Regions from separate parts of the Pseudomonas sp. WC2 genome, predicted to be linked through region 2. Evidence: predicted binding sites of a transcription regulator. Region 2 holds the regulator's gene; each other region holds the start of a gene.

Region 1 (7,545 bases), on a different contig from region 2:
GCGAGTGATCAGCGTGTTCCACACCGCGTGTTCTTCGGCGGGGTAGTCGATAAAACCTTGCGCATCGGGCTCGCGGGCCACGTATTGCGTCTGCTTCATACTGCTCTCCTGCTAGGGGAATTCGTTTTTGTTATGTCCAGCGATGGACTCAGAATTACCCGAGAGTGGGGTGATGTGCAGTACGTTTGGCAGGACTCTCGTAGGAAATTTCCCTGCATTTCGTAAAATAATCGTTACGGTTTTGCCGATATCGCGCATTTGCGGCGATTCGCAGGTTTGAAAAGTTCAGCTACTGTCACGTAATCTTGACAATAATCTGTGCGCCTCGACAGAAAAGTCATGGTGCTATCCCTTGTGGGAGCGAACCTGCTCGCGAATGCGATCTGTCTGATACATCAAGGTTGGATGTGCGGACGTCTTCGCGAGCAGGCTCGCTCCCACAGGGTGTCGTGTTCAACTTTCATTTTTGCCGGGCCTCTTTCTATGCGCATCAAAGTCCATTGCCAGAACCGCATCGGCATCCTGCGCGACATCCTCAACCTGCTCGTGGAATACGGGATCAACGTCGCGCGGGGCGAAGTCGGTGGCGAGCATGGCAACGCGATTTACCTGCATTGCCCGAACCTGATCAACATTCAGTTCCAGGCACTGCGACCGAAGTTCGAGGCGATCGCCGGCGTGTTCGGCGTCAAGCGGGTAGGGCTGATGCCGAGCGAGCGGCGGCACATGGAGTTGAACGCGCTGCTCGGCGCGCTGGAATTTCCGGTGTTGTCGATCGACATGGGCGGCTCGATCGTTGCCGCCAACCGCGCGGCGGCGCAATTGCTCGGTGTGCGGGTCGATGAAGTGCCAGGTATTCCGCTGTCGCGCTACGCCGAAGACTTCGACTTGCCGGAACTGGTGCGTGCGAATAAATCACGCATCAACGGCATGCGGGTCAAGGTCAAAGGCGACATCTTTCTCGCCGACATCGCGCCGCTGCAATCGGAGCACGACGACAGCGAAGCCATGGCCGGCGCCGTGCTGACTTTGCATCGCGCCGACCGCGTCGGTGAGCGCATCTACAATGTGCGCAAACAGGAATTACGCGGCTTCGACAGCATCTTCCAGAGCTCGAAAGTCATGGCCGCTGTTGTCCGTGAAGCACGCAGAATGGCACCGCTCGATGCGCCGCTATTGATAGAAGGCGAAACCGGCACCGGCAAGGAATTGCTCGCGCGCGCCTGCCACCTCGCCAGCCCGCGTGGGCAATCGCCGTTGATGGCGCTCAACTGCGCCGGTTTGCCCGAGTCGATGGCCGAAACCGAACTGTTCGGCTACGGCCCGGGTGCCTTTGAAGGCGCACGCGCCGAGGGCAAGCTTGGCCTGCTGGAATTGACCGCTGGCGGCACGCTGTTCCTCGATGGCGTCGGTGAAATGAGCCCGCGCTTGCAGGTCAAATTACTGCGCTTTCTGCAGGACGGTTGCTTCCGCCGGGTCGGCAGTGATGAAGAGGTCTATCTGGATGTGCGAGTGATTTGCGCCACTCAGGTCGACTTGTCCGAGTTGTGCGCTCGCGGCGAGTTTCGCCAGGATTTGTATCATCGCTTGAACGTGCTCTCGCTGCACATTCCGCCGCTGCGCGAATGCCTCGACGGTTTGACCCCGCTGGTCGAGCACTTCCTCGATCAGGCCAGTCGGCAGATCGGTTGTTCGCTGCCAAAACTGGCGCCGGCGGCGATGGATCGGCTCAGTCATTACCACTGGCCGGGCAACGTGCGGCAACTGGAGAACGTGCTGTTCCAGGCGGTTTCGCTGTGCGATGGCGGCACGGTGAAGGCGGAGCATATTCGTTTGCCGGATTACGGCGTGCGTCAGCCGCTTGGCGATTTCTCGCTGGAGGGCGGCCTGGACGAAATCGTCGGGCGCTTCGAGAAAGCGGTGCTGGAGCGCTTGTATTCCGAGCATCCGAGCAGTCGGCAGTTGGGTAAGCGGCTTGGGGTTTCGCACACGACGATTGCCAATAAGCTGCGCGAGTATGAGGTCGGTAAAGAGCCGGGCAGCACGTGATCGTTTCCACGCTCCGCGTGGGAATGCAGGCCCGGACGCTCCGCGTCCCAAAGCGGACGCAGAGCGTCCATTGAGGCATTCCCACGCGGAGCGTGGGAACGATCATTACGATCATTCGCCGGGATTGCCGCCAAGCGGCATAACACCGCCGGTTTTTCGACTTCGATACATTTCAGATTCCCCCGCAAAATCCCCCAAGTCCTTTGTTTACCGGGCCGCGCGCCGCCAGAAAAAAGTTGGTCTGCAAATTGCTTATGGCTCAGCAGTACAGCGGTGGGCGGCAAACGTCCGGCATGCAGAGGAAAGAGTGTGGACAAGTACCTTTATGTGGCAATGACCGGCGCCAGCCAGAACGCACTGGCGCAAAAGGCCCATGCCAACAACCTGGCGAACATCTCCACCAACGGTTTTCAGCGCGACCTGGAGCAGGCGCGTTCGATGCCGGTGTTCGGTGACGTGTTTCCGGCGCGTGCGTTTGCCATGAGCGAACGGCCTGCCACCGACTTCACCCCAGGCTCGCTGGTGCAGACCGGTCGTGACCTCGACGTCGCCGTGACCGGCAACGGCTATATCGCCGTGCAGAACCCTAGCGGCGGTGAAAGCTATGTGCGCACCGGCAGCCTCAACATCGACGCCCTCGGCGTGCTGCGTGCCGGCAACGGCATGGCCGTGATGGGCAATGGCGGGCCGATTGCCGTGCCGCCAGAGCAACAGGTCGAAGTCGGCGAAGACGGCACCATCAGTATTCGTGCGATGGGCGAAGGCCCGCGCGTCATGGCGGAAGTCGACCGGATCAAACTGGTCAACCCGGACATCAAGAACATGAACAAGGGCCTCGACGGCTCGATTTACACCAAGGACGGCCAGCCTGCGCAGGCCGATGCCAACGTCAAACTGGTGTCGGGTTTTCTTGAGTCGAGCAACGTCAATGCCGTGGAAGAAATGACCTCGGTGCTGGCCTTGGCCAAGCAGTTCGAATTGCACGTCAAGATGATGAACACCGCCAAAGACGACGACCAGGCCATGGCTCGGGTCTTGCAGATCAGCTAATTATCAGAACGTCGCGCCGTAAAACAGGCGCACGAGGAGAATCGAATGCTTCCGGCTCTATGGGTTGCCAAAACCGGTCTGTCCGCCCAGGACACTAACCTGACCACCATTTCCAACAACCTGGCGAACGTGTCGACCACGGGTTTCAAACGTGACCGCGCCGAGTTCCAGGACCTGCTGTATCAGATCAAGCGGCAGCCTGGCGCTCAGTCGACTCAGGACAGCGAACTGCCGTCGGGTCTGCAACTGGGTACCGGTGTGCGCATCGTCGGCACGCAGAAAAACTTCACCGCCGGCAGCCTGCAAACCACCGAGCAGCCGCTGGACATGGCCATCGACGGTCGCGGTTTCTTCCAGATCCTGCAGCCGGACGGCACCACGTCCTACACCCGTGACGGTACCTTCCACCTCGACTCCAATGGCCAGATCGTCAACGCCAGCGGTTTCGCGCTGGAGCCGGCCATCGTTATCCCGAACAACGCGCAGAGCTTCACCGTCGGCACCGACGGCACCGTGTCCATCACCGTGCCGGGCAACCCTGCCGCGCAGGTGATCGGCAACCTGCAAACCGCCGACTTCATCAACCCGGCCGGTCTGCAAGCAGTGGGCAACAACCTGTTCCTGGAAACCGCTGCTTCCGGCGCGCCGCAAATCGGTACACCGGGCCTGAACGGTTTCGGCACCACGCTGCAGAACACCCTGGAAGGTTCCAACGTCAGCACCGTTGAAGAGATGGTCAACATGATCACCACTCAGCGCGCTTACGAGATGAACTCCAAGGTGATCTCCACCGCCGACCAGATGCTCTCGTTCGTAACGCAGAATCTGTAATCAAGTCTATGTGGCAGCCATGAGGCTGCCTGCAACACCGTGAGGTAGGGTCATGAAACGCTTTGTATCTGTTCTGGCATTGGGTGGGGTCGTCTCGCTCGCGGGCTGCGTCGCACCGACGCCCAAGCCTAATGACCCTTACTACGCTCCGGTGTTGCCGCGCACGCCGTTGCCGTCGGCGGCCAACAATGGCTCGATCTATCAGGCCGGTTTCGAACAGAACCTGTACAGCGACCGCAAGGCGTTCCGGGTCGGTGACATCATCACCATCACCCTGAACGAGCGCACCCAGGCAAGCAAGAACGCCAACTCGCAAATGGACAAGAACAGCGATAACAAGATCGGCCTGACGTCGTTGTTCGGTTCCAGTCTGACGACGAACAACCCGATCGGCAGCAACGACCTGAGCCTGAACGCCGGCTACAGCGCCGACCGTTCGACCAAGGGCGACGCCAAGTCGGGGCAGAGCAACAGCCTGACCGGTTCGATCACCGTGACCGTCGCTGACGTGCTGCCCAACGGCATCATCGCCGTGCGCGGCGAGAAGTGGCTAACGCTGAACACCGGTGACGAACTGGTTCGCATCGCCGGCCTGGTGCGCGCCGATGACATCGCCACGGACAACACCGTGTCGTCGACCCGGGTCGCCGATGCACGCATCACCTACTCGGGTACCGGCGCGTTTGCCGATACGAGTCAGCCAGGCTGGTTCGACCGTTTCTTCCTCAGCCCGCTGTTCCCTTTCTAGGTGGCTACGTTGAACTTCAAGAGCCTCATGCTCGCTGCGGCGATGATGTCCGCAGCGTTTGGTGCCCACGCCGAGCGGCTGAAAGACATCGCCAGCATCTCCGGCGTGCGTTCCAACCAGTTGATCGGTTACGGCCTGGTGGTCGGGCTTAATGGCACCGGTGACCAGACGACGCAAACCCCGTTCACCCTGCAGACCTTCAACAACATGCTGTCGCAGTTCGGCATCAAAGTGCCGCCGGGCTCGGGCAACGTGCAGTTGAAGAACGTTGCAGCGGTGTCGATCAGTGCCGACTTGCCGGCGTTTGCCAAACCGGGTCAGCAGGTCGACATCACTGTGTCCTCGATCGGTAACTCCAAGAGCCTGCGCGGCGGCACACTGTTGCTGACCCCGCTCAAGGGTATCGACGGCAACGTCTACGCCATCGCTCAGGGCAACCTGGTGGTCGGCGGTTTTGATGCCGAAGGTCGCGACGGCTCGAAGATCACCGTCAACGTTCCGTCGGCCGGTCGCATCCCCGGCGGTGCGTCGGTAGAGCGTTCGGTGCCGAGCGGTTTCAACCAGGGCAACAGCCTGACGCTGAACCTCAACCGCTCCGACTTCACCACCGCCAAGCGCATCGTCGACAAGATCAACGACATGCTCGGCCCTGGCGTCGCCCAAGCCATCGACGGCGGCTCGATCCGTGTCACCGCGCCGCTCGATCCGAGCCAGCGCGTCGACTATCTGTCGATCCTCGAAAACCTTGAAGTCGACCCGGGTCAGGCAGTGGCGAAAGTCATCATCAACTCGCGTACCGGCACCATCGTCATCGGCCAGAACGTCAAGGTTTCGCCGGCCGCCGTGACCCACGGCAGCCTGACGGTGACCATCACCGAAGACCCGATTGTCAGCCAGCCAGGCCCGTTGTCCAACGGCCAGACGGCTGTCGTGCCACGCTCGCGCGTCAACGCCGAGCAGGAAGCCAAACCGATGTTCAAATTCGGCCCGGGCACCACCCTCGACGAGATCGTGCGTGCGGTGAACCAGGTCGGCGCGGCGCCGGGTGACTTGATGGCGATCCTTGAAGCACTGAAGCAGGCCGGCGCATTGCAAGCCGACCTGATCGTGATCTGAGGACGGCAGACATGGATATGCGCAAAGGCAGTCTGGTCGACACGGCGGATTCGGGTTCGTATTCCGACCTCAATCGTCTGAATCAGCTCAAGGTCGGCGACAAGAACAGTGATGCGAACATGCGCAAGGTTGCGCAGGAATTCGAATCGCTGTTCATCGGAGAAATGCTCAAGTCGATGCGCTCGGCCACCGAGACGCTCGGTCAGGACAACCCGCTCAACACACCGGCCGCCAAGCAGTACCAGGAAATGGCTGACCAGCAGATGGCCGTTTCGATGTCCCGCGAGGGCGGTGGTATCGGCCTGGCTGACGTGCTGTTGCGCCAGATGCAGAAGAACAAACCGATGGCGCCGGGTGAGGCGGCTGCCGCCTCCGCCGCCAAGCAGGAAGAAGCCCGGGCGAAAGTCGCTGCCGTGGCCACGCCGATTGCTGCAGGCACCACCGCGATCAATGGCCCGTTGTCACGAGTCAATGGCGAGCGTCCGCTGTGGGCGTCGCGTTCGGGTCGTGTGTCGAACAGCGCCGACGTTTCCCACAGCAATGACATGGCGATGATCAACAAGCGGCGCTTGGCACTGCCGCCGAAACTGGCTGATCGTCTGCTCGCCGGTCTCGTGCCGTCGGCCACGACAAACGCGACGCCTGCCGCGAATACCGTGTTGCCGCGCGCCACGACTGCCGTCGCGACGGGCTCTGGTCCGCTGTACAACGGTGATTGGCTGGCCCGCGCCGAGAACGAAAAAGCCTCCGGCGGGCAGATGCAGGTTTACGGCCGCGCCATGGCACAAATTCCGCTGGCGCCGGCGAAGAAAGCCTTCAGCTCTGCCGACGAATTCGTCAACACCATGCTGCCGATGGCCAAGGAAGCTGCCGACCGTATCGGCGTCGATCCGCGTTATCTGGTCGCCCAAGCGGCACTGGAAACCGGCTGGGGCAAATCGGTCATGCGCGCCCAGGATGGCAGCAGCAGTCACAACCTGTTCGGCATCAAGGCGAGCAGCAATTGGAAGGGCGATTCGGCCCGGGCGATCACCAGCGAATTCCGCGACGGGCAGATGGTCAAGGAGACGGCCGAGTTCCGTTCCTACGCCTCCTACAAGGACAGTTTCCACGATCTGGTGACTTTGCTGCAGAGCAATAATCGCTATCAAGATGTGCTGAAGTCTGCCGATAACCCAGAACAGTTTGTACGCGAATTGCAAAAGGCCGGTTACGCCACCGACCCGAACTACGCGACAAAGATTTCGCAGATAGCCAAGCAGATGAACAGTTTCCAAAACTACGCTGCGGCGGGTGTATCCACCACGCCTTTATAAGGCACAAGGTATAAGGTCTGAACCATGAGTTTGCTCAATATCGGGATGTCGGGACTGTCGGCCAGTCAGTCCTCTTTGGCTACGACAGGCAACAACATTGCCAACGTCGACACCGCCGGTTATTCGCGTCAGCAAACCGTGCAGGGCACAAAATCCTCGCAGCAGTACGGCACCGTCTTCATCGGCACGGGCACCACCCTGGCTGACGTGCGCCGGGTTTATAACTCGTACCTGGAAACCCAACTGCACACGGCGACCTCGCTGGACAGCGAATCGGCCTCGTTCCTGGCCCAGGCCACGCCGCTGGACTCGATGCTGTCGGATACCAACACCGGCCTGACCGGCGTGCTGCAAAAATTCTTCACCTCGATGCAGGGCGTTTCGACTTCGGCCACCGATGACACCTCCCGTCAATCGGTGCTGACCGGCGCGCAG
Region 2 (7,545 bases):
ACCGGGCCATCGGGATTGCCGGTCATGAATTGACGGATACGCGGTTCGTCCGAGTTCATCAATTCGTCCGGCGTGCCCTGCCCCAGCACCTGACCATCACCCACTACATAGATGTAGTCGGCGATGCTCGCGGTTTCGGCCAGATCGTGGGAGACCACGATACTGGTGATGCCCAGCGCATCATTGAGCAGCCGGATCAGGCGTACCAGCACGCCCATGGCGATCGGATCCTGGCCGACGAACGGTTCGTCGTACATGAGAATCTGCGGGTCGAGCGCAATGGCACGCGCCAGCGCGACACGGCGCTTCATGCCGCCGGACAGTTCATCGGGCATCAATTCGATAGCGCCGCGCAAACCGACCGCCTGCAATTTGAGCAGGACAATGTCGCGGATCATTTCTTCCGGCAACTCGGTATGAACGCGCAGGGGAAAAGCGACGTTCTCGAAGACATCGAGATCGGTGAACAGTGCGCCGCTCTGAAACAGCACACCCATGTGCTTGCGCGCATCGAACAGATCGCTGCGCGACAACTTCGGCAGGTTCTGACCGTTGACCCAGACTTCGCCGCTGGTGGGACGCAATTGTGCGCCCATCAACCGCAGCAGCGTGGTCTTGCCACACCCGGAAGGCCCCATGATGCCGGTGACCTTGCCGCGCGGGATGCGAATATCGACGTTATTGAAAATGCTGCGCGCACCGCGCTTGAAGGAGACTCCCTTCAGCTCGACCGCGTAGGCGTTATCGGCACTCATCTAAACTCCTTGCGATGCAGCCTCTCACTCGGACGCCTGGCTTTCTGAAGAAAGCACTTACATCCCGGGCAGGCCGAACTGGCGGCGAACTATATCACTGCAAAGGCCAAGCGCCCAAGCATGAACCCCGCCGTGATCAGCGACAGGACAGGGCCGCAGCCACTTTTAAGGGGTTTTGGTAACGAGTAATGACAAAGCACGACGAACTTGCGTGAGGCTTTGCAACATAACCGCTATAATCGCCGCCTTTTCATCGGGCTATACGACTTCAGACATGAGCCAAACCAGCGACCTGATTCAATCGGCACAACGCACCATTCGCCTCGAAGTGGAAGCCGTACAAGGCTTGTTGCCCCATATCGACGCCGATTTCGTACGCGCTTGCGAGTTGATTCTGGCCAGCAAAGGCCGCGTGGTCGTGGTCGGCATGGGCAAGTCCGGGCATATCGGCAACAAGATTGCCGCGACCCTGGCCAGCACCGGCACCCCGGCTTTTTTCGTTCACCCGGCTGAAGCCAGCCACGGCGACATGGGCATGATTACCCGTGACGACGTGATTCTGGCCTTGTCGAATTCCGGTTCGACCAACGAAATCGTGACCCTGCTGCCGCTGATCAAACGCCTGGGCATCCAGTTGATCAGCGTCACCGGTAACCCGCAATCGCCGCTGGCCAAGGCTGCCGAGGTCAACCTCAACGTTCATGTCGAACATGAAGCCTGTCCGCTGAATCTGGCGCCGACCTCATCGACCACCGCTGCCCTGGTCATGGGCGATGCGCTGGCTGTCGCCCTGCTCGAAGCACGCGGTTTTACTGCAGAAGATTTCGCTTTCTCTCATCCGGGAGGCGCGCTGGGTCGCCGCCTGCTGTTGAAAGTGGAGAACGTCATGCATGCGGGCGCCGAGTTGCCGCAGGTGCAACGCGGCACGCTGCTCAAGGACGCACTCATGGAAATGACCCGCAAGGGTCTGGGCATGACCGTGATCCTTGAAGCCGACGGCAAACTGGCCGGGATCTTCACTGACGGTGATTTGCGCCGCACGCTGGATCGCAGCATCGACATCCGCAGCGCCACCATCGACCAGGTGATGACCGCACACGGCAAGACCGCCCGGCCCGAGATGCTCGCCGCCGAAGCCCTGAAAATCATGGAAGACCATCGAATCAACGCGCTGGTAGTCGTCGACGAGGAAGATCGCCCGATCGGTGCCTTCAACCTTTCCGATCTGCTGCGCGCAGGAGTCATGTAATGAGCAACGATCTGCTGCAACGCGGCAAAGCGATCAAACTGGCGGTTTTCGACGTCGACGGCGTGCTGACCGACGGCCGTCTGTATTTCCTCGAAGACGGCAGCGAATTCAAGACGTTCAACACCCTTGATGGCCAAGGCATCAAGATGTTGATGAATGCCGGCGTACAAACAGCCATCATCAGCGGTCGCAAGACGCCGGTGGTCGAACGCCGAGCAAAAAATCTGGGTATCCCGCATCTGTTTCAGGGGCGCGAAGATAAATTGGTCGTACTCGACGGCCTGCTCGAACAACTGGGCCTAAGCTATGAACAAGTCGCCTATCTGGGCGACGACCTGCCTGACTTGCCGGTGATCCGTCGCGTCGGTCTGGGCATGGCCGTTGCCAACGCTGCCGATTTCGTCCGCGAACACGCCCACGGCGTGACTCGCGCCCGGGGTGGTGAAGGTGCCGCCCGCGAATTCTGCGAATTGATCCTGCGCGCCCAAGGCAGCCTCGATGCCGCCAACGCTGCGTATCTGTGAGCCAAACAATGTTTAGCAAAAAATTTCGTAACTTTCTGTTGTTCGGCTGCATCGCGGCGATCTTCGCCGCCGTCGGCTACTGGAACATCAGTCCGGAGCGCTTCCTCGACAAGCCGCCAACCGCATCGGTAGACAACCCTATCGACTGGTATGCGACCAACACGCATACCGTGCAATACCTGCCGGACGGCAAGGTGCAGTACGAAATGACGTCCGACAAGGCTGAACACGTCAAGGCGACTGACATCACTCTGGTCACCAAACCCGACCTGAACATGTACCGCGGCACCGACTTTCCGTGGCACGTGACCAGCGAACGCGGCGAAGTGAATTCTGGCGGCACCGAAGTCGAACTGATCGATTCGGTACGTGTAAAGCGCACCGATGAAAAGAAACGTGACACGCTGATCACTTCCACTCGCATGACAGTGTTCCCGCAGCGGGAATATGCGCAGACCGAGCAACCCGTTAGAATCGAGGGCGCTGGCGGTGTATCGACTGGCGTAGGAATGAAAGCGTACCTGAAGGAAAGCAGGATACACCTGCAATCGAACGTAAGAGGACAGTATGAGGCTCGTTAAAACCCTCCCTATTTTGCTCAGTCTGGGCGCAGCACTGGGAAGCGTGAGCGCCTGGGCTCTGCCGAACGATCAAGAGCAGCCAATCCGCATTCAGGCCGACGATGCCCAGCTGGACGACAAGAACGGCGTTGCCACCTATAAAGGTGACGTGATCATCACTCAGGGTTCGATGATCGTCAAAGGCAACACCGTAACCATCACCCGCACCGCGACCGGTGATATCGACGTGGTGACTTCGGTCGGCAACCTCGCTTACTTCGAACAGCTGCAGACCGCTGGCGATACCAAGCCTGTACAGGGCTGGGGCGTGACGATTCAGTACCATGCCGCGCAAAACCGCGTCGTACTGATCGACAAGGCCAAGGTTGTCGACAAGGACAACAACACCACCCAAGGCGAGAAAATCGTCTATGACACGGTGAAGAAACTGGCCAGCGCCGGTCGCGCTACCGGCAGCAAAGTCACCGAAGCGCGTCCGCGCATCGACATGGTGATTCAGCCGAAGCCGAAAAACGACGAGAAAAAGGCCCAGTAATGGCAACTCTGAAAGCTCAGCACCTGGCCAAGGCCTACAAAAGCCGCCAGGTCGTGCGTGACGTCAGCCTGTCGATCGACAGCGGCCAGATCGTCGGCCTGCTCGGCCCGAACGGCGCCGGCAAGACCACGTGCTTCTACATGATCGTAGGCTTGGTACAGGCCGATCAGGGCCGCGTACTGATCGATGACCTCGACGTCAGCCATCAGCCAATGCACGGTCGCGCCAAGGCCGGTATCGGCTATCTGCCGCAAGAAGCGTCGATCTTCCGCAAACTGTCGGTGGCCGACAACATCATGGCGATCCTCGAAACTCGCCAGGAACTCGACAAGGCTGGCCGCCGCAAGGAGCTGGAAAGCCTGCTGCAGGAATTCCACATCAGCCACATCCGCGACAACCTCGGCATGAGCCTGTCCGGTGGTGAACGCCGCCGGGTGGAAATCGCTCGCGCGCTGGCAACTGCGCCGAAATTCATCCTGCTCGACGAACCGTTTGCCGGTGTCGACCCGATCTCGGTCGGCGACATCAAACAGATCATCCACCACCTCAAGGCCAAAGGCATCGGTGTGTTGATCACCGACCACAACGTGCGTGAGACGCTGGATATCTGCGAAACCGCTTACATCGTCAACGACGGTCAATTGATCGCCGAAGGTGATGCAGAAACCATCCTGGCCAACGATCTGGTCAAGGAAGTGTATCTGGGTCACGAATTCCGCCTCTAAGCATGATGGTGCCCGAGTGAGCTGCGTGGGTGCTGTATCGATGAAGCAGCTTTTTCTACGCTTTAATTGTTACAGCGCTCTAGGCAAACACTTCAGTTTCAGGCATATAATTTGCTTAAGTTTGGCGCCCCGGCGCCCTGTAGTGGATGGCGCATAGCGCCGGCGAATAAGGTGTTAAGCCCCTGCCATGAAACCATCGCTAGTCTTGAGAATGGGCCAGCAGCTGACGATGACACCGCAGCTGCAACAGGCCATCCGCCTGCTCCAATTGTCGACCCTGGATCTGCAACAGGAAATCCAGGAGGCCCTGGAATCCAATCCGATGCTCGAACGCCAGGAAGAAGGCGACGACTTCGACAACTCCGATCCGCTGGCCGACAACGCCGAACAGAAGCCCAACACCGAGATCCAGGAACCGTCCTATCAGGAAACGGCCCCGACGGTAGATAACCTCGAGGACGGCGAATGGAACGAGCGCATTCCCAACGAGCTCCCGGTCGACACCGCCTGGGAAGACGTCTACCAGACCAGCGCCAGCAGCCTGCCGAGCAGCGACGATGACGAGTGGGATTTCACCACCCGCACCTCCGTCGGCGAAAGCCTGCAAAGCCACCTGCTGTGGCAACTGAACCTGGCGCCGATGTCCGACACTGATCGCCTGATCGCCGTGACCCTGATCGACTGCATCAACAATCAGGGCTATCTGGACGAAACCCTCGAAGAAATTCTTGAAGCGTTCGACCCGGAACTGGACATCGAGCTGGACGAGATCGAAGCCGTCCTCCACCGTATCCAGCAGTTCGAACCGGCCGGTATCGGCGCGCGCAACCTCGGCGAATGCCTGCTGCTGCAATTGCGCCAGCTGCCCGCCAAGACGCCTTGGCTGGCTGAAGCCAAACGCCTCGTCACCGATTACATCGACCTGCTCGGCAGCCGCGATTACAGCCAGCTGATGCGCCGCATGAAGCTCAAGGAAGATGAGCTGCGCCAGGTCATCGAACTGGTACAGACCCTCAATCCGCGGCCGGGCTCGCAGATCGAATCGACCGAAGCCGAATACGTCGTCCCGGACGTGATCGTGCGCAAGGACAACGAGCGCTGGCTGGTCGAGCTGAATCAGGAGTCGGTGCCGCGCCTTCGCGTCAACGCGCAGTACGCCGGTTTCGTCCGTCGCGCCGACACCAGCGCCGACAACACTTTCATGCGCAATCAGTTGCAGGAGGCCCGCTGGTTCATCAAGAGCCTGCAGAGCCGCAACGAAACCCTGATGAAAGTTGCCACCCAGATCGTCGAGCATCAGCGCGGTTTTCTGGAGTACGGCGACGAAGCCATGAAGCCGCTGGTCCTGCATGACATCGCCGAAGCGGTGGGCATGCATGAATCGACGATTTCCCGGGTGACCACGCAGAAATTCATGCATACCCCGCGCGGTATTTATGAACTGAAATACTTTTTCTCCAGCCACGTCAGCACCTCCGAAGGCGGCGAATGCTCGTCCACGGCGATCCGCGCGATCATCAAAAAACTGGTTGCAGCGGAAAATCAGAAAAAGCCGTTGAGTGACAGCAAGATCGCTGGTTTACTGGAGGCACAAGGCATTCAGGTGGCTCGCCGCACCGTCGCCAAGTACCGCGAATCCCTCGGGATCGCGCCTTCGAGCGAACGCAAGCGGTTGATGTAAGCCACGTTACAGCGTTCCAGTGGCAGGCTCTTCGGCCTGCCGCTTTATGCACTGGCAACGAAGGAGAAGCTGTATGCAAGTCAACATCAGTGGACACCAACTGGAAGTGACCGAACCTCTGCGCACCTACATCAACGAAAAACTCGACCGATTAGAGCGCCATTTCGACAAGATCACCAACGTGCAGGTCACGATGTGCGTCGAAAAGCTGAAGCAGAAAATCGAAGCCACCTTGCATATTCCCGGCGGAGAAGTGGTTGCCAATGCCGAGCATGACGACATGTATGCCGCCATTGACCTGCTGACCGACAAGCTGGATCGCCAACTCAAAAAGCATAAGGAAAAGACCCAAAGCCTCCTCCAGGGCGCAACCGGTCGATAACCCCCCATTCCATGATCCGACTTGAAAGTATCCTGACCCCCGGCCGTTCCCTCGTGAACGTGCCGGGCGGCAGTAAAAAGAAAGCCCTCGAACAAATTGCCAACCTGATCGCCCGGGAAGTCCCGGATCTGGAGATGCAAGATGTCTTCGAGGCTCTGATTGCCCGTGAAAAACTGGGTTCCACCGGTTTTGGCAACGGCATCGCCATTCCGCATTGCCGCCTCAAGGGCTGCACTTCGCCCATCAGCGCGCTGATGCACCTTGAAGCCCCTATCGATTTCGACGCCATCGACGGCGCTCCCGTTGACCTGCTGTTTGTTTTGCTGGTGCCGGAAGCCGCGACCGATGCGCACCTGGAGTTGCTGCGCCAGATCGCGAGCATGCTGGATCGCAAGGATGTGCGCGATAAATTGCGCAGCGCTTCGAGCAACGAAGCCTTGTATCAGGTTGTCCTGGACGAGCAGAACGGGCACTAATCATGCGCTTGATCATCGTCAGCGGTCGCTCCGGCTCGGGCAAGAGTACCGCGCTGGATGTCCTTGAGGACAACGGCTATTACTGCATCGACAACCTGCCGGCAGGCTTGCTGCCGGAACTGGCTGAACGCGCGCTGATTCACACTGAACTGGCGCAGCCGCTGGTGGCCGTGTCGATCGATGCGCGCAACCTGCCGAGCCATCTGTCGCGTTTTCCCGAACTGCTTGAAGATGCCAGAAGCAAGCACATCCAGTGCGATGTGCTGTACCTGGACGCGGACGAGGAAACCCTGCTCAAGCGTTTTTCCGAGACCCGTCGTCGCCATCCGCTGAGTAACGCCAATCGCTCGCTGGCCGAAGCGATTCACGATGAAACCGCCCTCCTCGGTCCTATCGCCGACCTGGCCGACCTGAAAATAAACACCACCAACCTGAACCTGTACCAGTTGCGCGACACCATCAAGTTGCGCCTGCTCAATCAGCCGGAGCCCGGCACTGCCTTTCTGGTCGAATCATTCGGCTTCAAACGCGGCATGCCAGTCGATGCCGATCTGGTGTTCGACGTGCGCTGCCTGCCTAATCCTTACTGGAAGCCTGAGCTGCGTGAGCAATCCGGTCTGGATGCGCCCGTCGCCGA
Region 3 (7,545 bases), on a different contig from region 2:
CAGCATCAAGGATTATCTGGTCGACAAGGGCCAATTGGCCGACGACCGCGTGTACTTCATCGACGCCAACCTGGGCGAGGCCGAAAGCGATGGCCGCGTAGTGACGCAAATGCACCTGGATGCCGAATGATGAAACGCCATTGGCTGGCCGTGCTGACACTGAGCTTCGCTGCCGGCCATGCCGCCGCGTCCGATACCCTGCGTTGCGGCAGCCAGCTGATCAGCCTGGGCGACCGCTCCAGCGAAGTGCTGCAGAAGTGCGGCGAGCCGGTCAGCCGCGACGTGCTGGGCTACAAGCGCAGCGCCAACCGGCGCGAGGAGTTTCAAGTCGAGGAATGGACCTACGGCCCGAGCAACGGCATGTACCAATACCTGCGCTTTGAAGGCAATCGCTTGCGGCAGATCAACAGCAAACGCGGTAACTAAACCAACACCAAACCCCTGTGGGAGCGAGCCTGCTCGCGAAAGCGGTGTGTCAGTCAAAGCTGTTTTGAATGACACACCGCTTTCGCGAGCAGGTTCGCTCCCACAATTGTTTTATGTTGCCCCTGAAATAGAACAGGCCCCGACACAAGTGGCGGGGCCCGTAATGGTCACATCCGTGTGACCGTTCGCATGAACTCTAAAGTTGCGGCAGACGTATGGCTCGGCCCGTCTGTCGCGCCTTCTCCCGGTCCAGGCGAGAAGTCATGCCTTACTCGGCTTTCAGGCCATCAGCGGAGACCGCTTTAACGCCTTTGATTTTCTTGGCGATCGCAACAGCGATGTCTTTCTGCGAATCGGTTACTGCAGTAGTCGACGACAGCGACACAACGCCTTTGTTGGTTTCTACTTTGATGTCGGTGCCTGGGATGCCTTTCTCGGTAACCAGGTCAGCTTTGACTTTGGTGGTGATCCAGGTATCTGAAGTAGCTTCTTTAGCCTGGGTAACTTCACCAGCAGCCAAAGTCATTGGAGCAGCCTGAGTGGTTTGGGCGAATGCGCCGGAAGCCATGGTCAGGGTCAGCGCGGTAGCAGCAGCGGCAGTGATAGCGAACTTCTTCATACGAGTAACTCCTGTTTTTCTGGAAAGTCTGCTGCATGTCTTGTCAGCAGGGTTACCGAGGTAGTTGCGAACGTTGTGCCAACTTTTTCAAACACATAAAAACCATATAAATCAATGAGTTATGAGAATCGAAAAATTCCGGATTCATGCAAAATGCATGACTCGGTAAATATTCACATGCAAGTTGCGGCTTTTTGGAAAGTTCCTAAGACGCTGAAATTATTGAAGCTTTTTTGAAGTACCGCGCAATGAAAAATGCCCCGCAAGTGCGGGGCATTTTTGTACAGCGACGAGGTTAAACGCCTGGGCAACTGGTGGTGCTGTAGTCTTTGGAGCCGGAGAACTTGCAGGTCCAACCGGCAGCGGCAGTACGGGTCAAGGTAACGGTTTGCCCCAGAACGGGCGCTGGAGCGTTGAGCAATGTGCAAGTAATAGTGCCCGTGCCATCGGCAACCTTGCCGGCCGCTGCCAATGTGCAGTTTTGGGTCGCTGATTTATCAGCGTTCACATTAGTGATGCTCGGATCAGCCGAACCAGCATTGATCACGTCTTCGAAATTGACCTTCAGCGCCGAAGCCTCGGCAATCCCTGCCGTCACCTTCGCACGCGCCTGATACTTGGAATACTGCGGCAAGGCGATGGTCGCCAGAATGCCGATGATCGCCACAACGATCAGCAGCTCGATCAGAGTAAAACCTTGTTGTTTTTTCATAGACACGCTCCATGCATGAGTCGAAATCTCATGATCTGAAAGTGACGCAGCATAGGCCATGCCAATGCGTTCGAGGCCCCATACTCGGGGCGTGAACCGCGAACAGCGCCATTTCCTACAACCTGCAACCGCACTATCTGACACTTTTTGTCACCTGCACCCGACGTGTTTGGCGCTGTCACTTGACTAGGCTATAAGTCATGAACTGCAAGCGTGCGGAATCCCCATGAATGACATCGCTCTGAGCGGTCTGGCCAAGCAATTGGTGCAGGCCGAACTGCTCACGGAAAAAAGTGCCCAGCAAGCCTGGCAGCAGGCCCAACGCAATCGCCAGTCGCTGGTCAGCTATCTGGTGCAGAACAAACAGGTGAAAGCCCTGCAGGTCGCCGAGATCGCGTCGGAGCATTTCGGCATGGCGTTTCTCGACCTTAACTGCCTGGACAAGGAAACCCAGCCCAAAGGTCTGGTCAGCGAGAAACTTGTGCGCCAGCACCACGCCCTGCCCCTGTGGCGGCGTGGCAACAAACTGTTCGTGGGGATTTCCGACCCGAGCAATCATCAGGCAATCAACGACATCCAGTTCAGCACCGGGCTGAGCACCGAAGCCATTCTGGTCGAGGATGACAAGCTCACCGATGCCATCGAGCGCTTCTTCGACACCCACGCTTCCGGCCTCGAAGACATGGCCGACGTTGACCTCGACGGCCTCGATGTTGAATCCGGAGATGACAACAAACAGGACGCCATTGGCGGGCTCGACGCCGACGATGCGCCGGTGGTGCGCTTCGTTCACAAGATGCTGCTGGACGCGATCAAAAGCGGTTCCTCCGACCTGCACTTCGAGCCGTACGAAAAGAACTACCGCGTGCGGGTGCGCACCGATGGCATCTTGCGCGAGGTGGCCAAGCCGCCGATCCAGTTGGCCGGGCGCATTGCCGCGCGCCTGAAGGTCATGGCCAGTCTCGACATCTCGGAACGGCGCAAACCCCAGGACGGGCGGATCAAGATGCGCTTGTCGAAAAGCAAGTCGATCGATTTCCGGGTCAACACCTTGCCGACCCTGTGGGGCGAAAAAGTGGTGATCCGGATTCTCGACCCTTCCAGCGCGCAAATAGGCATCGATGCGCTGGGCTATGAGCCGGCGCAGAAAGATTTGTACATGGCCGCGCTCAAGCAGCCGCAAGGGATGATTCTGGTGACCGGCCCGACCGGCTCGGGTAAAACCGTGTCGCTGTACACCGGCCTGAATATCCTCAACACCGTCGACATCAATATTTCCACCGCCGAAGACCCGGTGGAGATCAACATGGAAGGCATCAACCAGGTCAACGTCAATCCCCGGCAAGGGCTCGACTTTGCCCAGGCCCTGCGCTCGTTTCTGCGTCAGGACCCGGACGTGATCATGGTCGGCGAGATCCGTGACCTGGAAACCGCTGAGATCGCCATCAAAGCCGCGCAGACCGGTCACCTCGTACTCTCGACCCTGCACACCAACAGCGCAGCTGAAACCCTTACGCGTCTGCACAACATGGGTATTCCTGGCTTCAACATTGCGACGTCGGTCAGCCTGATCATTGCCCAGCGGCTGGCGCGCAAACTGTGCAGCCATTGCAAACGGCCCATCGAGATCCCCCGCGAAACGCTGATCAAGGAAGGTTTCCCCGCGGAACGCATCGGCCATTTCACGATCTACGAGCCGGTCGGTTGCGACCATTGCAACGGTGGCTACAAGGGCCGCGTGGGGATTTATGAAGTGGTGAAAAACACTGCAGAACTGCAACGGCTGATCATGGCCGAAGGCAATTCACTGGAAATCGATAGTCAAATGCGTCGCGACGGCTTCGACGATCTGCGCACCTCCGGGCTGCACAAGGCCATGCAAGGCATCACCAGCCTTGAAGAAATCAACCGGGTTACCAAGGACTGAACATGGCGGTCAAGGCAGCGAAAATGAACGTCTACGCCTGGGAAGGTACGGACAGGAAAGGCAGCAAGATCACCGGAGAGTTGAGCGGGCTGAATCCCGCACTGGTCAAGGCGCAGTTACGCAAACAGGGGATCAATCCCGGCAAGGTGCGCAAGAAATCCGCGTCCCTGCTGAGTTTCGGCAAACGCATCAAGGCCCAGGATATCGCCCTGTTCACCCGGCAAATGGCAACCATGATGAAGGCTGGCGTGCCATTGCTGCAGTCATTCGACATCATCGGCGAGGGCTTCGAAAACCCGGCGATGCGCAAACTGGTGGACGAGGTGAAACAAGAGGTCGCCGCCGGTAACAGCTTCGCCACAGCACTGCGCAAGAAGCCGCAGTATTTCGACGAGTTGTATTGCAACCTGGTCGATGCCGGCGAGCAGTCCGGTGCCCTCGATACGCTGCTGGAACGGGTCGCGACCTACAAGGAAAAAAGCGAACGGCTCAAGGCCAAGATCAAGAAAGCCATGACCTACCCCACCGCCGTGGTCTTGGTCGCTGCGGTTGTCACCGGGATTCTTTTGGTGAAAGTGGTCCCGCAATTCCAGTCGGTGTTCAAAGGGTTTGGCGCCGAACTGCCGGCCTTCACCCTGATGGTCATCAGCCTGTCGGAATTCATGCAGCAATGGTGGTGGGCGATTCTCGTCGCTTTGGTGGGGGCGATTTTTGGCACCCGCCATGCCCTGAAGAAATCCCAGGCCTTGCGTGATCGTCGCGACACCTGGCTGTTGAAACTGCCGCTGGTTGGCACATTGATGTACAAGTCCGCCGTCGCCCGTTTCGCGCGAACCCTTTCGACGACGTTTGCCGCCGGTGTGCCGCTGGTGGAGGCGCTCGACTCGGTGGCTGGCGCCACCGGCAATGTGGTGTTCAAACGCGCGGTGCTGCGCATTCGTCAGGATGTCGCGACCGGCATGCAGTTGAATTTTTCCATGCGCAGCACCGGTGTCTTTCCCAATATGGCCGTGCAGATGACCGCGATTGGTGAAGAATCGGGTGCACTCGACGACATGCTCGACAAGGTCGCAGGGTTCTACGAGGAAGAAGTGGATAACATGGTCGACAACCTCACCAGCCTCATGGAGCCGTTCATCATGGTCGTGCTGGGGGTGATCGTCGGCGGGCTGGTCGTGGCCATGTACCTGCCGATCTTCCAACTCGGCTCAGCGATCTGACATGCCTATCGACGAACTGTTTGTCCTGTACCCGCTGGCCTTTGTCGGCACCGCGCTGCTGTTGGGGCTGGTGGTCGGCAGCTTTCTCAACGTGCTGATCTGGCGTCTGCCGAAAATGCTCGAGCGCGATTGGCGCCAGCAGGCCCAAGACGTGCTCGGTCTACCCGGCGAAACGCCACTGCCCACCTACAACCTGATGCTGCCGCACTCCGAGTGCCCGCATTGTGCGCATCGCATCCGCCCGTGGGAAAACATTCCGCTGCTCAGTTATCTGTGGCTGCGCGGACGCTGTTCGGCCTGCGCCGCACCGATCAGCAAGCGTTATCCACTGACCGAGCTGGCGTGCGGTCTGCTGTCGGCCTTCATTGCCTGGCATTTCGGTTTTGGCTGGCCCGCGTGCTTGCTGATCTTCCTGACCTGGGGCTTGTTGGCGATGAGCCTGATCGACACGGAGCACCAGTTACTGCCCGATGTGCTGGTCATGCCGCTGCTGTGGTTGGGGTTGATCGTCAACAGTTTCGGGCTGTTCGTGCCGCTGCACGATGCTCTGTGGGGCGCGGTGGCGGGTTACATGGCGCTGTGGTCGGTGTTCTGGCTGTTCAAGTTGCTGACCGGCAAGGACGGCATGGGCCACGGTGACTTCAAGTTGCTGGCCCTGCTCGGCGCGTGGGGCGGCTGGCAGATTCTGCCGCTGACGATCCTGCTGTCGTCGCTGGTGGGCGCGATCATTGGCGTGCTTGTGTTGCGTTTGCGCAAGCAGGAAACCTCGACGCCGATCCCCTTCGGCCCCTATCTGGCAATTGCCGGCTGGATTGCCTTGCTCTGGGGTGGTCAAATAACCGACTTCTATTGGCAGTTTGTCGGTTTGAAATGAATACCCCTGTGGAAAAACCCTGGATTCTCGGCCTGACCGGCGGCATTGGCAGCGGCAAAAGCGCGGCGGCCCAGCACTTCATCGACCTCGGCGTTCATGTGGTCGATGCCGATCATGCAGCGCGCTGGGTAGTCGAGCCGGGCCGGCCGGCACTGGCGAAAATTGCCGAGCATTTCGGTCCCGACGTGTTACAAGCTGACGGCACGCTGGACCGTGCAGCCCTGCGCAAGCTGATCTTCGAAGTGCCGGAGCAACGGCGCTGGCTCGAAGCCCTGCTGCATCCATTGATCGGCGAGGAAATCGCTCATCACCTGGCACTGGCAAAATCGCCTTACGCGATTCTGGTTTCGCCGCTGTTGATCGAGTCCGGCCAATACGCGATGACCCAGCGCATCCTGGTGATCGACGCCCCGCAACAACTGCAGATCGAACGCACCTTGCAGCGTGACCAGACCAGCGAGCAGCAGGTTCAGGCGATCCTCAAGGCGCAATCCAGCCGTGAAGATCGCGTGAGCCGTGCCGACGACGTGGTGGTCAACGACCGCGACCTCACCTGGCTGCACAGCGAAGTCGAGCGTCTGCATCACTTTTACCTGACTTTATCCGGAGGCCAAGCATGAGCCAGATCCCCACCGTTGAATGCCCAACCTGCGGCGCACCCGTTGAATTCACCCCTGAAAACAAGTTTCGCCCGTTCTGTTCCGATCGCTGCAAACTGATTGACCTCGGCGCTTGGGCCTCGGAAGAACACAAGATTCCGGTCGCGCCGGATGCGGAAGACGAACTGTTTTCCGGCGATTTCGATCCGCGCCACTGATCCCGCTCAGGACAGCTCTGGTGGGAATCAAGGCTTGGGATCGTCGTCCTTCCACGGCGCCGAAAGGTAGCGCGTGCGGTTGAAGGTCTCGAGCCATTCCGGGCTGAACACCACGAGTGCACTGATGATCATGCCGTTGATGAACGCCTCGGGAAAAATGATCAGCCACAGGTAACCGATGAAATCCTCCAGCCATTCGGGCATGGCGAAGATGCCGTCGTACCAGAGCAACGTCAGGCTCAGTAGCAGGCAAAGCAATGCCGACAGCGCGGCTGACAGAAAACCGGAGCAGAAGATGTAGACGAATGGATTTCGTGGCTGCGCGCGCTCGACGAGGATTGCTATGCACTCAGTGATCAACACCGGCAGCAGAATGAACAGTGAGCCGTTGACCCCAAGCGCCGCGAGATCCTGACGCCCGAGCAGCACCAGACCAAGCTGCGCCACCAGCCCGCCGACAATCGCCAAGGGCCAATCGAGCAGCAACGTCACGGCAGTCATACCGATAAAGTGATAGGACACGCCGGTATCGAAATCCCTGCGCACCAGCCACAGCAGAAACAACGCGAACACCGTGCCGAACAACAAATGCTGACGGCGACTGTCGCTGAACAACTCGAGCCACGGCGAACGCATGATCGCCCACAGCAGCACAGGCAGGTAAATCAGCCAGCCGAGCGTCAGGCTTGTCGTCGAAAGCAGTTCAGCCCCGATCATCATTCCCTCACTTTATTCGCGGGTTTGCGTCCTTTATCGCAGTCTACACCGCCACCCGAGGAGCATCCGCCACGCAAAGCTTTCTGCTTGTCGCATTTGAACGCTAAGCTTGGGCCTATGGATGACTCAGATTATTTACGCCTGCTGACCATCGCGGCCGAGCAGGCCAACGCGTTCCTGTCCAATGCCCGCAAATGGGAGCGTGAGCGTTGGGTCTGCCAGCGCCTGCTGCA
Region 4 (7,545 bases), on a different contig from region 2:
TCGGGCTGAAATACATTTTCGATGGCCTGTGACGACGGAGAGAATGCGCTATCCTTCGCGCCCTCAAAATTCACCTTCGTCACAGGATCCGCCCTCATGAAAGCCGCACTCGCCGAACTCATCAGCAAAATCAGCTCTGGCTGCATGGGCGAGGACGAGATCCTGAAAGTGGCCGACGAAGCGGCGCAAGCCTACGCCGATGCCGACGCCTTTCTGGCAGCCAATCCGGACATCAACTACGACGACACCTTCCCGATTCCGTTGGGCGAGTGGGTCGTGGTGGGCAGCCTGCCGGAAACCGTGCTGTTCCAGGCCGACACCTACGTCGACCTGTTCGCCCAGATCGTCGCCTCGTTCGGCCCGACCGTGGACTTCAACCTCAAGCCCAAGCAGCTGGCCAAGACCGAAGCGCTGACTGCACTCAACCGCATTCAGGTGCAGATGAGCAGCCTGAGCAAGGAAAACGGCGGTTACACGCTGATGAACTTCAGCCAGTTGCTCGACGACGAGCTGCAAATGGTGCTGGTCTACGGCGACGACGTGCCTCGCGTGCTGGAATTGTGCGGCGAAGTCGGCATCGCCGCCGCGCCAGCGCTGGAAGCCCTGAAGATCGCTGTTCACGTCTGAGTGCAATAAAAGGGAACCCTGCGCGCGACCGTCTATCCTAAAAGTGCATGCCACTATTCTGGAGCGACACCATGGGTTCCACGTTCAACGGTCTGATTGGCCTGATCATCCTCGCCCTCGACATCTGGGCCATCATCAACGTACTGAAAAGCGGCGCGACCACCGGGATGAAAATTGTCTGGGTGCTGCTGATCATCCTCCTGCCAGTGCTGGGCCTGATCATCTGGGCGATTGCCGGACCGCGTGGCAACGTGCGGATCTGAATCAACTAACACCGCAATACCCATGTGGGAGCAGGCTCGCTCCCACATGGGATTATGGTTTGCCGATGAAGTGAGGTTCGACCTGTCATCTTCGGCAACGTAGAATGCGCGCCTTTCCCGGGCAATCGTCCCCACGATTGACGCCCGCGCATTCATCGGAGCACTTCACCATGACCGTCACCAAAACCAGCGAGTACCTGGAAACCCTCTACGAAGGCTACGGCCAGCGTTTTCGCATGGAAAAACTGCTGCACGAAGTGCGCACCGAACACCAGCACCTGGTGATCTTCCAGAACCCGCGCATGGGTCGTGTGATGGCGCTGGACGGCGTGATCCAGACCACCGAAGCCGACGAATTCATTTACCACGAAATGCTCACCCACGTGCCGATCCTCGCCCACGGCAGCGCCAAGCGCGTGCTGATCATTGGCGGCGGTGACGGCGGCATGTTGCGCGAAGTGACCAAGCACGCCGGCGTTGAACACATCACCATGGTCGAGATCGACGGCACCGTGGTCGACATGTGCAAAGAATTCCTGCCGAACCACTCCAGCGGTGCGTACGACGATCCACGGCTGAACCTGGTGATCGACGACGGCATGCGTTTCGTCGCCACCACCACCGAAAAATTCGACGTGATCATCTCCGACTCCACCGACCCGATCGGCCCGGGCGAAGTGCTGTTCTCGGAAAACTTCTACCAGGCCTGCCACCGCTGCCTGAATGAGGGCGGCATCCTCGTGACGCAGAACGGCACACCGTTCATGCAGATCGATGAAGTGAAAACCACCGCCGGTCGCCTGAAAAGCCTGTTCCCGGACTGGCACTTCTACCAAGCGGCCGTACCGACCTACATCGGCGGCTCGATGACCTTCGCCTGGGGTTCGACCAACCCGGCGTATCGCAAACTGAGCCGTGAAACCCTGCAGCAGCGCTTCATCGGCAGCGGCATCGTCACCCGCTACTACAACCCGGAAATCCACATCGGCGCATTCGCCTTGCCGCAATACGTGCTGCAGGCAATCAACAAGCCAAGCAACGACTGACACTGAACCTGCGATCTGCTCACTGATCATTCCCACGCTCTGCGTGGGAATGCAGCCGGGGACGCTAAGCGTCCCAAAGATCGCAGCCTTCGGCAGCTCCTGTAGCAGATGTCGTTTTTTTCATGTTCGCCCGCTGTAATCCTTTTGAACCAACTTTCGGCGTACACAGTCGAGATAGTTGTAAGCCCATTTGCGGGTTTGATCGAGGAGGCACCGATGCAAAAGTGGAAAGTCACTTTCGTGGACGATCATGGTGAAATTGTCGATGAGGTGTTCGAGCGCGCGGAATGCCCTAGCGACGATGAGGCCGCACAACTGATCAAGGCGAAGCTTCTGCCCGTCGCCGCCGCACTGGATCTGAACGATCTGGAAGGGCGCACCCCCGACGCCGGGGCGAAAAGCCTGAAAACCCAGAACAGTATTGAAATCCGCAGCATCACTCCCGTCTGACATTCTTCCCGTCACCTTTCACACCAGGCCTTGGCAGCAGCTCTAACTTGGGGCTACTCTGCAAGCGAGATCAGCGAACGGATCGCTAAGGTCTGGTCTTGTCAGCTACATGCTTGTTCCCGCGTGCAACCACGTTGCCGTAGTACTTTGGCCAAAGGCCCGGGGCGGGAATACGGAAAGTCTATCCATCTATGCGAGGGGGACGATTCATGAGCACAGCCTATCAAGAAGACATCAGCAGCAATGTTCTGCGCCGCATGAAAGAAGGCGGTTTCGATTTTTCCCGATTCCATCCGATCGAGTTCTACGCCATTTTCCCGGACGAGGAGCGGGCGCGCAGGGCCGCGGGCAAATTTCGCGGTGAGTCCATCAATGCCCAGGTCAGCGTGCGTGACGACGGGGCGTGGGCGCTGGAATTGAGCAAAGTGATGTACGCGACCTATGACGATATTGGCGATTTCGAGCAGGGCTTCTCCGCCGTGGTCGAACCGCTGGGCGGCATCATCGAAGGCTGGGGCGTCAAGCAGGAGGTACGCAACCGCCACCGTTTGAACTGATGACCTGATTCAACAGTGATGCAACGGCTGACCCTCGGGTCGGCCGTTGTCGTTTCCGGCGTTCGTAAACCATTGTGGCAAAACCCTGAAACAAGAATCCCAGGCAAAAAAAAGCCACCGGAGAGGGTGGCTAAAAGGGAAGACCGATAAGGAGAGGAAACCGGTCAGGGTTAAGGCAGGGCGGGCTGCGCGGGCAGTCCAGGTCAGTTGAGCTGAAGACTTTTCAGCGCTGTGGCCGAGCAAGTTTTGCAGCGAATGCGCGGATTATCCGCACGCGGCGCCGGGCAGTGAAATCAACTCTGACTATGCTGGTGATAGGCGATGCAGTGCGTCGCAATGAAGCGGGGGCAATCGGCTTGGGGCATTTGCCGCACAGGAATGGTGCGGCGTCTGTGGCGTGATTATCCAACCGATTGAAATCAAAGCGTTTATGCCGATGGCACGGGCCTTGCGAAGGCCTGTATGTCCGGGTGACAAGGAGTACGGCATGATCCGCACCTATTTTGATGAAATGTACGATGCCGGCGGCCAGGTTCGCCCGCATTATCGGGAGTTCGCCCGATGGCTGGCCGACACGCCTGACGAGCTGCTGGCCCAACGGCGACGCGAGGCCGATCTGCTGTTCCATCGTGCCGGGATTACCTTCACGCTCTACGGCGACGAGCAGGGCACCGAGCGCCTGATTCCGTTCGATACCATTCCGCGCAGCATCCCTGCCAGTGAATGGAGGATCGTCGAGCGCGGCTGCATCCAGCGCGTCAAAGCGCTGAACATGTTTCTCGCCGACCTTTATCACGAACAGCGCATCATCAAGGCCGGGATCATTCCCGCCGAGCAGGTGCTGGCGAACGAGCAATATCAGCTGGCAATGCAAGGCCTGGATCTGCACCGCGATATCTATTCGCACATCTCCGGCGTCGATCTGGTGCGCGATGGCGACGGCACGTATTACGTGCTCGAAGACAACCTGCGCACGCCGAGCGGCGTCAGCTACATGCTCGAAGACCGCAAGATGATGATGCGTCTGTTCCCGGAGCTTTTCGCCGCGCAACGCATCGCCCCGATTGACCACTACCCGAACCTGTTGCTCGACACCCTGAAAAGCTCGAGCCCTATTGACGACCCGAGCGTGGTGGTGCTGACGCCGGGGCGCTTCAACAGTGCGTTCTTTGAGCACGCGTTTCTCGCCCGGGAAATGGGCGTGGAACTGGTCGAGGGCGCGGATCTGTTCGTGCGTGATGACAAAGTCTTCATGCGCACCACCGACGGCCCGAAAGCGGTGGATGTGATTTACCGCCGCCTCGACGATGCGTTTCTCGATCCGCTGGCTTTCAACCCCGACTCAATGCTCGGCGTACCGGGCCTGCTGTCGTCCTATCGCTCGGGCAACGTCGTGTTGGCCAATGCCATCGGCACCGGGGTGGCGGACGACAAATCGGTCTATCCGTTTGTCACCGACATGATCCGTTTCTACCTCGACGAGGAACCGATCCTGAAGAACGTGCCGACCTGGCAATGCCGCAACCCGTCTGAACTTTCCCATGTGCTGGCCAATCTTCCAGATCTGGTGGTCAAGGAAACCCAAGGCTCTGGCGGTTACGGCATGCTCGTCGGGCCAGCGTCGACCAAGGCAGAAATCGACGCCTTTCGTGAGCGCATCAAAGCCAAACCACACGCCTATATCGCGCAACCGACGTTGTCGCTGTCGACTTGTCCGACCTTTGTCGAAAACGGCATTGCGCCGCGCCATATCGACTTGCGTCCGTTTGTCTTGTCCGGTCGCGAAACCCGCGTGGTGCCCGGCGGCTTGACCCGCGTGGCGCTGCGCGAAGGCTCTCTGGTGGTGAACTCATCCCAGGGCGGCGGAACCAAGGACACCTGGGTGGTCGAGGATTGAAGGAAGCTTGCCATGTTAAGTAGAACTGCCTCGGATCTGTATTGGATGTCGCGTTACCTGGAGCGGGCGGAAAACCTCGCCCGGATGCTCGATATCAGTTATTCGCTGTCGCTGATGCCGCAAGACGGTCGCGGTGACGGTCTGCACGAATTGGCCATGCCGCTGCTGATCACCGGCACCCTTGACGATTATCTTGAGCGTCACGGCGCGTTGCATGCTGAACGGCTGCTGCACTTTTTCGCCCTCGATGCCGCCAACCCGGCGAGCATCTACAGCTGCCTCGGTGCGGCGCGGGCCAGTGCCCATGCGGTGCGCGGACGGATCACGGCGGATATGTGGGAGAACATCAACTCGACGTGGCTGGAGATCCGCGGCATCGCTGAACAGGGCCTCAGTCGCTATGGCATGAGCCGTTTCTGCGAGTGGATCAAGGAACGCTCGCACCTGTTTCGTGGTGCGTCTTACGGCACGATCATGCGCAACGATGCCTTTCGTTTCATTCGTCTCGGCACCTTTATCGAACGGGCGGACAACACGCTGCGATTGCTCGATGCCCGCTATGAGATGGCCGGCGATCAAGCCGAAGCGGTCAGCGACGGCACGGCCCACGCCTATTACCAGTGGAGTGCATTGCTGCGAGCGCTGTCGTCGTTCGAGGCGTACACCGAAATCTACCGTGATGCGCCCGGCGCCCGACATGTCGCCGAGTTGCTGTTGTTGCGCGCCGATGTGCCGCGCTCGCTGCGGGCCTGCACCGAAGAGATCGATCAGATTCTCGCGCAACTGCCCGGGGCCAACGGTCGCCCGGCGCAGCGCCTGGCCGCGGAAATGGATGCGCGCCTGCGCTACACCGGCATTAACGAAATCCTCGAAGAAGGCCTGCATGCCTGGCTGACCGAATTCATCCCGCTGGTGCGCCAGTTGGGCAACGCCATTCACAGTTCCTACCTGGAGGCTGCATGAGACTTTCCATTAGCCACGAGACCACTTATCACTACGAAGATAAGGTGCGGGCGAGCATCCAGTACCTGCGGCTGACCCCCCACGACAGCGAGCGTCAGCATGTGCTGAGCTGGCAACTCGACCTGCCGCGCCCGGTGCGCGCGCAACTCGATCCATTCGGCAACATCCTGCATGTGCTGACCATGGATGAACCGCACGAGGCGATCATCATCGGTGCACGCGGGCAGGTCGATATCGACGAACTGCGCGAGGCCGAACACGAGAGCCAATCAGCGTTGCCGTTCCTGCGCTTCACCCGGTTGACCGAGGCCGATGAAGCGTTGCGAGCGTTCGCCGAAAGATCCTGCAAGCAGCGGCGTGATCGCACGGCGTTGATTGATCTGATGCACGGCTTGAATCAGCACATGACTTACACGCCGGGCTCCACCGAAGTCGACACCAGCGCCGCTGAAGCTTTCGCCGGGCGTGCCGGAGTTTGTCAGGATCACGCTCACGCGTTTCTGGCGTGCGCACGCAGCCTCGGGATTCCGTCGCGTTATGTGTCGGGGTATTTGTACAGTGAGGATTGCGAGCATCTGGCCAGCCATGCCTGGGCGGAAGCGTGGCTTGATGACGCATGGTACAGCTTTGACGTGACCAACGAACTGGCGCGGCCGGAGCGGCACCTGAAACTGGCGGTGGGCCTGGATTATCTGGATGCCTGCCCGGTGCGCGGCATGCGTCGGGGTGGCGGGTGTGAGCAGATGCACGCGAAAGTGTTCGTCTCGCCGACCCCCGTGATCTCCGTCCAGCAACAGTAAACGCCCGTACTCCTGTGGGAGCGAGCCTGCTCGCGAACGCGGTTTATCAGTCACTGGTGCAGTGTCTGACACGCCGCTTTCGCGAGCAGGCTCGCTCCCACAGGTGAAATGGCGTTTACGGCTTAACCTTGCGCCCTGCCATGTGTTTCAGGTATCCCACCAACATCTGCAAATCCCCATCCGGCAACACCTCTGCCGAAAACCCCGGCATCTTCGCCTGCGGCCAGTGACGCAAACTCTGCGGATCACGAATGTAGCGCTTCAAGAAATCTGCAGCGAAATACTCGGTCGGGCTGTAAGGGATATTCAGATCCGGTCCGAACTGCGCATCCCCCGCACCGTTCAACCGGTGACACGCCAGACAATTTTTCTGAAACAGCGCGAACCCCAGATTCACCGGGTCATCGGCCTTCAACGCAGGATCCGGCAGCAGGGCAGGGAAACGCTCCGCCACCGGCGCCATACGCTTGATGCTCGCCACTTCAAACGGCCATTGTTCAGGGCTGATATTGCCGGCCTGAGGATCCGTCCACACCAGGTAGAACGGCCCGGCGCTGTGCTTGCCTTCGGACAGCGGTGGCCACGGTTGAGCCGGGTCTTCAATCGCCAGCCACGCTCGCGCGCCTTGTTGATTGAGCAACGGCGCCGCCGCCAATTCTGCGGCGAAGCCGTCCAGCGCCACCGCTTGCAGATGATCCTGCGGTTTGATGCCGGGGAGCAGGGCGGCCACCGGCACGGCGCGGTAGACCATGTCCTTCTTGTAGGACACGTCATTTTTAATTGTGAGGGTTTTCGCTTGAGGGTGCTTGAGCAGCTCCTCGGTCTGCCAGGTGCGGCTGTTTTCGCCAAGCTGCAGATCCAGCTGTGCGGCACACAAGGGCATGCTCAGCAGCATGGCCCCGAACACAATGAGCGCTTTCAAATGATCGCCGTCCATGTCGT

Evidence for each region. The regulator sigma-54, encoded in region 2, starts transcription at its own class of promoters, with help from an activator protein. The targets are predictions, from matches to a motif close to ANTGGCATNNANNTTGCTNT.
Region 1: ACQ4OE_RS15035 (flagellar basal body rod protein FlgF) is a predicted target of sigma-54. The motif match lies at 2,285-2,304, and genes of this name have one in related genera.
Region 3: ACQ4OE_RS18490 (pilin) is a predicted target of sigma-54. The motif match lies at 1,804-1,823, and genes of this name have one in related genera.
Region 4: ACQ4OE_RS22110 (circularly permuted type 2 ATP-grasp protein) is a predicted target of sigma-54. The motif match lies at 3,379-3,398, and genes of this name have one in related genera.

What each region holds. Positions count from the first base shown of each region.
Region 1 covers NZ_JBOBDR010000011.1:38,913-46,457, forward strand. The annotation lists gene phhA (phenylalanine 4-monooxygenase) at 1-99, opposite strand, end outside; gene ACQ4OE_RS15030 (sigma-54-dependent transcriptional regulator) at 484-2,049, shown strand; gene ACQ4OE_RS15035 (flagellar basal body rod protein FlgF) at 2,359-3,099, shown strand; gene flgG (flagellar basal-body rod protein FlgG) at 3,145-3,930, shown strand; gene flgH (flagellar basal body L-ring protein FlgH) at 3,983-4,678, shown strand; gene ACQ4OE_RS15050 (flagellar basal body P-ring protein FlgI) at 4,706-5,794, shown strand; gene flgJ (flagellar assembly peptidoglycan hydrolase FlgJ) at 5,806-7,110, shown strand; gene flgK (flagellar hook-associated protein FlgK) at 7,135-7,545, shown strand, end outside.
Region 2 covers NZ_JBOBDR010000007.1:212,461-220,005, forward strand. The annotation lists gene ACQ4OE_RS11110 (ATP-binding cassette domain-containing protein) at 1-755, opposite strand, end outside; gene ACQ4OE_RS11115 (KpsF/GutQ family sugar-phosphate isomerase) at 1,030-2,004, shown strand; gene ACQ4OE_RS11120 (KdsC family phosphatase) at 2,004-2,528, shown strand; gene lptC (LPS export ABC transporter periplasmic protein LptC) at 2,537-3,109, shown strand; gene lptA (lipopolysaccharide transport periplasmic protein LptA) at 3,096-3,644, shown strand; gene lptB (LPS export ABC transporter ATP-binding protein) at 3,644-4,369, shown strand; gene ACQ4OE_RS11140 (RNA polymerase factor sigma-54) at 4,557-6,050, shown strand; gene hpf (ribosome hibernation-promoting factor, HPF/YfiA family) at 6,124-6,432, shown strand; gene ptsN (PTS IIA-like nitrogen regulatory protein PtsN) at 6,444-6,908, shown strand; gene rapZ (RNase adapter RapZ) at 6,911-7,545, shown strand, end outside.
Region 3 covers NZ_JBOBDR010000014.1:130,101-137,645, reverse strand. The annotation lists gene ACQ4OE_RS18505 (DUF748 domain-containing protein) at 1-130, shown strand, start outside; gene ACQ4OE_RS18500 (DUF2845 domain-containing protein) at 130-426, shown strand; gene ACQ4OE_RS18495 (BON domain-containing protein) at 695-1,045, opposite strand; gene ACQ4OE_RS18490 (pilin) at 1,341-1,757, opposite strand; gene pilB (type IV-A pilus assembly ATPase PilB) at 1,984-3,684, shown strand; gene ACQ4OE_RS18480 (type II secretion system F family protein) at 3,687-4,904, shown strand; gene ACQ4OE_RS18475 (prepilin peptidase) at 4,906-5,778, shown strand; gene coaE (dephospho-CoA kinase) at 5,775-6,398, shown strand; gene yacG (DNA gyrase inhibitor YacG) at 6,395-6,595, shown strand; gene ACQ4OE_RS18460 (energy-coupling factor ABC transporter permease) at 6,623-7,312, opposite strand; gene ACQ4OE_RS18455 (DUF1780 domain-containing protein) at 7,430-7,545, shown strand, end outside.
Region 4 covers NZ_JBOBDR010000020.1:53,783-61,327, forward strand. The annotation lists gene ACQ4OE_RS22080 (ankyrin repeat domain-containing protein) at 1-9, shown strand, start outside; gene ACQ4OE_RS22085 (hypothetical protein) at 97-627, shown strand; gene ACQ4OE_RS22090 (PLDc N-terminal domain-containing protein) at 699-890, shown strand; gene speE (polyamine aminopropyltransferase) at 1,061-1,936, shown strand; gene ACQ4OE_RS22100 (hypothetical protein) at 2,153-2,386, shown strand; gene ACQ4OE_RS22105 (ribonuclease E inhibitor RraB) at 2,596-2,943, shown strand; gene ACQ4OE_RS22110 (circularly permuted type 2 ATP-grasp protein) at 3,431-4,840, shown strand; gene ACQ4OE_RS22115 (alpha-E domain-containing protein) at 4,853-5,803, shown strand; gene ACQ4OE_RS22120 (transglutaminase family protein) at 5,800-6,603, shown strand; gene ACQ4OE_RS22125 (c-type cytochrome) at 6,719-7,540, opposite strand.